DNA from 2 places in the Gynuella sp. genome. Region 2 is predicted to be linked to the other one. Evidence: predicted binding sites of a transcription regulator. Region 2 holds the regulator's gene; the other holds the start of a gene.
The links. Region 2 encodes sigma-54, which starts transcription at its own class of promoters, with help from an activator protein. Its sites were predicted from a motif close to TGGCACNNNNNTTGCTNT; they were not measured.
Positions count from the first base shown of each region.

Region 1: a site for sigma-54 is predicted at 2,024-2,041, ahead of nirB (nitrite reductase large subunit NirB). Genes of this name have one in related genera too.

Region 1 is NZ_JBNKSF010000034.1:6,791-10,839, reverse strand. It holds gene nirB (nitrite reductase large subunit NirB) at 1-1,828, opposite strand, end outside; gene ACQY6I_RS12255 (nitrate- and nitrite sensing domain-containing protein) at 2,162-3,409, opposite strand; gene prfC (peptide chain release factor 3) at 3,745-4,049, shown strand, end outside.
Region 2 is NZ_JBNKSF010000035.1:21,619-25,667, reverse strand. It holds gene ptsN (PTS IIA-like nitrogen regulatory protein PtsN) at 24-467, opposite strand; gene hpf (ribosome hibernation-promoting factor, HPF/YfiA family) at 494-793, opposite strand; gene ACQY6I_RS13275 (RNA polymerase factor sigma-54) at 983-2,518, opposite strand; gene lptB (LPS export ABC transporter ATP-binding protein) at 2,548-3,273, opposite strand; gene lptA (lipopolysaccharide transport periplasmic protein LptA) at 3,270-3,770, opposite strand; gene lptC (LPS export ABC transporter periplasmic protein LptC) at 3,754-4,049, opposite strand, start outside.

The sequences.
Region 1 (4,049 bases), on a different contig from region 2:
GTGCACCGAATAAGTCGATGCGCTGACCACCGGTAATCTTGGTATAAAGTTGATATTTATCTGCCACTTCTGCCAGCACTTTCAGCTTGGCCGGAGTGATCTCTCCTCCTGCAATTCTAGGTACAACGGAATATGTACCATTTTTTTGCATGTTAGCCATGAACGTGTCGTTAGTGTCCTGTAGATGTACGTGTCTCGGGATCTGGATGTGTTCGTTCCAGCAGGAGGCCAGAATCGACGCGACGGTGGGTTTGCAGATATCGCATCCCAGTCCGTTTCCATGTTTGTGAATTAACTCGTCAAAAGAATGAATGTTTTCCACCCGGACCAGGTTGTAAAGGTCCTGACGTGTGTAGCTGAAATGCTCACAGAGATCTTTATTTATTTCGACTCCACGTTGTGCGAGCTCATGATCTACGACGCTTTTTAATAACGCAGCACAGCCGCCACAACCACTGGATGCTTTGGTGGTGTTTTTAACATCGGTCAGGCTCATGGCGCCGGCATCGATCGCTGCCTGGATATCACCTTTAGTGACATTCAAGCAGGAACAAAGGGTTGCGCTGTCAGGAAGTGAGCCGGGACCAAGAGTCGGCGCTGAACCTTCCGCCAGTGGGAGGATCAGAGATTCTGGCTGGGCAGGTAGCTCTATCCCATTCAGCGCATATTGTAATAGTGTGTCATAACGACTGTTGTCTCCTACCAGAACTGCACCCAGAAGGCGCTTCTTGTCGGCGCTGACCACGATACGTCGGTAACTTTGCGCGGCCTCATCCAGATAGCGATAGTTGATACAGCCATCGCTGTGACCATGAGCATCGCCAATCGAACCGACGTCTACCCCCAGCAGTTTTAACTTGGTACTCATATCTGCACCAATGAACTGATCATTTTGATTGGTAAGGTGGGCAACGGTCACTTTCGCCATTTTGTATCCGGGAGCTACCAGGCCAAAAATGCGACCATTCCACAAGGCACACTCGCCAATGGCATAAATGTTGGGGTCGGATGTCAGACAATTGCTGTCTATAACAATGCCGCCTCGTTCACCAACGGCGAGACCACATGATCTGGCCAGTTCATCTCTGGGCCGAATACCTGCGGAAAATAGTATCAGGTCAGTCTCCAGTGCCGAGTTATCAGCAAAATTCAGGCGATATTTGTGCTGCTCTCCCGGACCAATGCTTTGCGTATTTTTACCGGTATGGACCTGAACGCCAAGTGCCGTGATTTTTTCCTTTAATAGATTGCCGCCATCTTCATCCAGTTGGATGGCCATCAACCGGGGGGCAAATTCCACTACATGAGTTTCCAAACCAAGATCCCTCAGTGCTTTGGCGGCTTCAAGCCCTAACAGGCCGCCACCGATAACTGCGCCAACGCGACTATCAGTTGCCGCTGATTTTATTCGCTCAAGGTCTTCAATGGTTCGATATACCAAGCTGTTTGTATCGTTCTTGCCGCTAATGGGAGGTGTAAAGGGATAAGAGCCGGTAGCCAGGATCAGTTTGTCGTAGTGGGTAACGGCTCCAGATGCAGAAATGATTTCTTGTGCCTCAGTATCAATTCCTGTTACCTGTTCATTTAGTTGTACGGTAATACCCCATTGTTGGTACTGGTCGAGGCACCCCAGTGACAGATCATCCGCAGTTGAGCCGGAGAAGTAGCTGCTCAGGTGCACTCTGTCGTAAGCCAAGCGTGGTTCTTCAGCGAAAACCGTAATGTCAAAGGAAGACAGCTGTTGCTGGTCCGCCAGGGTTTCCAGTAAGTGGTGGCCGACCATGCCGTTACCGATCACAACCAGCTTTTTGCGTCCGAAGTTATTCATGCCGGGAGCCTCTTTTGAATAAGCAAAAAAAAACGGCATCCGCCAACCCTTCTCTTTATGTAAGAAGGACTGATGGACACCGTTATCCAAAAACCTAAATTGTCAGCCTAAAAAATGTAGAAGTCGTATCGACCGTGTCATCAATATGTCTTCAGTCATTCATCAGCTATAAAACTAACCTTTCCGTGGTAAGCATAATCAAAGATAGTGCCAGCTCTTAAAAATCCTTGTATGTCGCAGGATTACAAGAGTGGTCGGTGTAATGAAAGATTTTTGTCGGCTTGGTTTTGCACTTTTCCGGTTCAAGCATCAGGAGCAATGCTCTGTCAAAGGTCATTGAGAGGACTTTATGTGATTTATTGCTTTGATAACTTTCTGTGCCACGACTGTAAGTGTCTGATTGGATTCCATGGCACTCTCACGTAGTTGTCTATAAGCCTGTTCCTCTGTCAATTGTCGATACTGCATCAGCAGGCCTTTAGCTCTTTCCAGTAGTTTGCGCTCAGTCAGTGCCTGGCGTGCTTCTGCCAGTTCGTTGCTGAGTTGTTGCAAACGGACGGTCTGATCCTGAAGCAGGTGGTAAATAGTAGTGTCTGCTGCTTGGGGGATTGTAGGTTCCAAGGGGAGGTTCAGTAATGTTGTTGTAGGTGGTTGAATGCCGGCGCTGGTTTCAATGCGGTTTTGATAGTGTTTAAGTTCTTGTTCTGCATCTTTTAACTTTGATTGGCTCAATTGCATAAGATCGGTGGACAGTTGTTGTTCCAAAACATGCATCTTGTCTATGCGCTCTGTTGTAAGGTCATACCAGATCTCACTTAGCTCGGTTGAAACCGTTTGTTGTGCTGAGAGGCGTTGTAATACCGTACGCAGTTTCTGGATCTCCGTCGCAAGGTCGTTTGAAACAAGACGTGACCACTCTTGGCTGATTGAGGGGGAGGCAAGCTGTTCGAATATATCGAAACAGCGTTGTTGGGCATGCAGGATGTTTTTCAGTCGGTCGAGCTGCTCCTGTTCAAACTGTCCGGCGGTAAAACCTATAGCCCCCCAGGCGCGCTCCTGTCCGGCATATTCTTTACCCTGCATAAAATTAAACATGGCTGCCAGTGCCCGGGTAATGTCCGGGTCAGTTGAAATATCTGCCGTTTCAAATACCACAGCCAGTAATCCGGCAACCAGACTGCTTATCGCCTGAGTGGACTCAATAGCATTGGATCGTAATAAGGTTATCTTTTCGCGTAATATGGGCAGTTCATTGAGCGACTGTATGACAAAGGCGATGCTACTTAATAGGCGGCTGCTGTCATGAAACGGGTTGGGTTCTGTGATCAGTTTCAGCGAGTCGCGAAATTGTTGTTCTGCTTGCTGGCATAGTTCAATTTGAGTCATTCGCTGCTGACTGAATCGTTGCCCGACCGATTTGAGATAGCCGTTGGAGAGGCCTCGCTCTCTTTGCAGAGCATGTATCAGCAGACTGACTCCAAGAGTCAGCTCGCAGTTTATAGCCAGTTGTCGGAAGCTTCTGATTTCGGCATGCTTTGCCGCTAGCAGAAAATCCTCAGGTGTTTGCAGTTTAACGGTCATCTTTAAGCCTGGTGTTAAAAAATACTACTCAATGATACGAAGCGGTCTTCCCGCTTTAGTTCTGTAAGTCGATTGATAAGCCCGTTTCGACACAATGTACATAATTTATGCGATTTCGGTACCATCCTGATTTGTTGCTGTTTTGGGTTATTGGATATTTAGCGGTCCTGTAGTGAGTGCGTTTATAGAAAGGACTGATTGTCTAAGAGGTCGAGATCAGCGAGAATGGCGCCCAATTTCACCCACCAGAAGGATTGGGTTTGCTTGATGCGCTGAATGAATGTTTTCAGGGCGGTGGACAAATCCTGCTAACAAACCAAAAAAAGATTGTTTAAATGGCAGATCAGAATTTTCTTGACGAAATCAATAAACGTAGAACCTTTGCGATCATCTCGCACCCTGATGCGGGTAAGACCACCATTACCGAGAAAGTGCTTCTGTTTGGAAAGGCCTTGCAGACAGCGGGTACGGTAAAAGGTAAAAAGTCCGGTCAGGCAGCCAAATCAGATTGGATGGAGATGGAGCGTGAGCGTGGTATATCGGTGACAACCTCAGTCATGCAGTTTCCATATGCTGGCTCTCTGGTCAATCTGCTGGACACCCCGGGACACGAAGATTTCTCTGAAGATACTTACCGTAC
Region 2 (4,049 bases):
ATTTCCCTGGAATTTTGGTTCTGTTACGAATTGATGAATAACTGGTAGATATCTTCCTTGCTCATTGTTGCCAGTTTATTGCGTATGGTTTCATTACTGAATTTTTCTGATAACAGAGACAAGACCTCAAGGTGAGCTGTTTTTTCTTCCTCTGGAACCAATAACACAAACAGAAGATTCACCGGACGTTTATCAACAGCGTCAAAATCAATTGGATCTTTCAACCTGAAAAAAGCACCAATGATTTTGTCGTAATCACTGATTCGACAGTGCGGGATGGCAACACCATTACCAAAACCTGTACTGCCGAGCCGCTCTCTTGCGATCAGGTTGTCGAAAATATAGTCAGATGTCAGTTCCGGCACAAGCTGGCTGATCATCTCGGCGATATCCTGTAATGCTTTCTTTTTACTGGTAGCGGCCACATCTGTAAAGATGTAGCCGGGTTGTAGGATTTGTTTAAGCATGAGTATTAAAGAAACCTGCTTTTAAATTAGTGGCCATGTTGCCGGTTAACATGTTTTTCCTTATGTTTCAGCAATTGTCGGTCAAGTTTGTCGTGCATCAGATCAATAGCAGCGTAGAGGTCATCATGGGTGGCATCTGCATGGATTTGTGTGCCTGGTATATTAATTTGCGCCTCCGCTTTTTGTCGGGACTTTTCGACAGACAAGGTAACTTGAACATTACTGATCTGATCGTGATGTTTTTCCAGTTTTTCTATACGGTTTTTGACGTAATCTTTGAGAGGATCGGTGATTTCCAGGTGATGGCCACTGATATTGATTTGCATAGGCTTCTCCTCAGTTTATTTGGATGTTTGGCATCCACTTATCTTTATGGGGCCGGAACTGCGTTCCGGCTTATTGTTAAGAATAGCTTGTGTTGTAGATAAATGCTTGATCTGGGTAGTGAATTTCCCTAGACCTTACCACTCATTACATTTTTTTTTACAGTCTGATTGACATGTATTCTTGTTTAGCTAAACCAGTTGTTTACGTTCATTTGAGGGGGGAATATTTAACGCCTCCCGATATTTTGCGATTGTTCTACGTGCTACCTGAATTCCCTGATCTCCCAGCATCGTAGCGATTTTACTGTCACTCAACGGCTTTTTAGGGTTCTCTGATGCAACCAGCTTTTTGATGATTGCACGGATTGCGGTAGAGGAGCACTCTCCCCCTGAGCTGGTACTGACGTGGCTGGAAAAGAAGAACTTCAGCTCAAAGATGCCTCTCGGAGTATGCATATATTTCTGAGTAGTCACCCTGGAAATGGTGGACTCATGCATATCCACAGCTTCGGCAATATCATGCAGTACCAATGGCTTCATGGCTTCTTCACCATATTCAAAAAAACCAAGTTGGTGTTCGACGATTTTGGTGGCCACCTTCAGAAGGGTTTCGTTACGGCTTTGCAGGCTCTTGATGAACCACCTTGCTTCCTGAAGGTTGTCACGAAGGTAAGTGTTGTCATCGCTGCTATCTGCGCGCTTAACCATGGAGGCATAGCTGGCATTGACTCTTAAGCGGGGTGCAATTTCCGGGTTTAGTTCTACCTTCCAGCGCTGGTTTTCTATGTCTTTGCTCACAATGACGTCAGGAATGACATACTCTGGTTGTAGCGGGGCAATTTGTTCCCCCGGACGTGGGTTCAGCTGCTGAATCAAGCCAATCACATCTTTAAGTTGATCTTCCTTGATTTTCATACGACGCATGATCGTAGCGTAGTCCTTACTACCGAGCAGGTTGAGATACTGGTCAACCAGTTGAATGGTTTCTTTGAGTGCCGGGGTCGTTTCCGGTAGCTGTTTTAGTTGTGCCAGCAGACAGTCGCGCAGGTCACGGCTGCATACTCCTACCGGATCAAACATTTGCAGTCTGTGTAATACTGCATCCACTTCTTCCACATCCAGAGGATCTTCCTCTGTGCCGATATCCTGTTGCAGTGAGTCGACCAGCTCTTGCCAATCCGTATTTAAATAGCCATCAGCGTTGATACAGTCAAGAATGGCAAATGCGATGGCGCGATCCCGGTCAGACATTGGTGTCAGATTCAGCTGCCAGCGCAAATGTTCTTCCAGGCTGTCAGTGGTTGAATTCTGATTTTCGTAAAAATTGTCATCATCGGATGCAGGAGCTGACAGACCCGTTGGGGCATGTTGATAGACATCATCCCAGGAGCTGTCCACAGCAAGGTCGTCAGGGATATTTTCACCCCATTCCTGGTCTATTTCCCGGACTTCGGTTTCATTATTACCGTTGTTTTCTTTGGGGGCTTCGCTGAAATCGGTTGCGCCGTTTTCTTTGGCTGTATCGTGTTTTAACACACCGTTTTCATGATTATCCTGATGTCCTTCGCTATCCTCTTCAACTTCGAGCATGGGATTGGAATCCAATGCCTGCTGAATCTCCTGTTGCAGATCCAATGTGGACAGTTGTAACAGCTTAATGGCCTGTTGCAACTGGGGGGTCATGGTCAGATGTTGACCCATTTTGAGTTGTAGAGAAGTCTTCATATACTCATTGGTTCTCAAATTTGCATATCTTACAGGCGGAAATTATCGCCCAGATAGGTTTCACGTACTTTCTGATTGGCTAGTATCTGTTCTGCGTTGCCTTCGGCAATAATATGTCCATTACCTACTATGTAGGCACGTTCACAGATATCCAATGTCTCGCGTACGTTATGGTCTGTAATCAATACGCCGATACCGCGATTTTTCAAGTGTGTCACTATTTCCTTGATGTCACTGACAGAAATTGGATCAACCCCGGCAAATGGTTCATCCAGTAATATGAATTTGGGTTCCATAGCCAGAGCTCTGGCGATTTCCACTCGGCGACGCTCTCCCCCAGATAAAGCCATTCCGAGACTTTTGCGAACATGTTGAATATTGAATTCGTTCAACAGTTTTTCGAGTTCCTGCCTGCGTTGTTGACCGGATAGCTCCTTTCGGATCTCCAGAATGGCCATCAGGTTATGTTCCACGCTAAGCTTTCTGAATACACTGGCTTCCTGAGGCAGATAACCGATACCTTTTTTGGCTCTGCCGTGCATTGGCAGGCCGGTAATATTTTGTTGATCGACATATACCTGCCCCCGATCTGCAGGTACCAGGCCGACAATCATATAAAAACAGGTTGTTTTACCAGCTCCATTGGGGCCAAGCAGGCCGACAACTTCGCCTATCCCCACATCCAGGGACACGTCTTTCACGATTTCCCGTGGACCGTAGGATTTGGCGAGATTTTTAGCTGATAGAATGGTCATTGATCCCCCAGAGCATCTGGCTGAAGCGTCATTTCAACTCCGCCATTTGCCTGTCCACTGCCGTCTTTGACGTTGTAGCGGATCTTGCCACCAGACATATTGTTCCCAGTGCGGTTCAACTTTGCATCCCCGTCTATAAGGATTTCACCGTTATTGACGTTATATTCCAGATAATTGCCCTGAGCTTCCAGTGGTTGTTTGTCCTCAGCTTTCAGTAGCTGGCTGAAGTGTGCTGGTTTGCCGTTAGCCGTCATTTTTGTAACACTGCCATCAACGAGATAGATAAACACCTCGTCAGCATAAAGTCTGATGGAGCCCTGCTGAAATTCCACCTGTCCTGAGTAGGTCATAACACCTTTGATATTGTTGTATTCGCTTTGTTTGGCTTTGACTTTGATGGGTTGTTTGGTGTCGTCTGGCAGGGCAACGGCTGGAGTACAAATTCCCAGGCTCACTAGCATGATTAGAAAGGTACAGGTATTAGTGAATGACTTCATATTGTGCTTCAACATCTGAATTGAATCTGACCGTTTCTTGTTGTACGTCTATTTCCATTCCCACTGCTGTCATTACTCCGAATTGATCTTTCATTGTAACAGGCTCTTCAGTGTAGGCATATTTGGTCTGATAATTGTATATAAGTTGGTTTGTAAGTAATACTGCTAAGTTCGGTCCGCCAATCTGTCTGACTTCAACCTGACCATTCAATTCAATACTGTCATCGTCACTGCGAATGATTGCATTAAGGCTTTGGATGTGGCTTACCGGACCGTTTT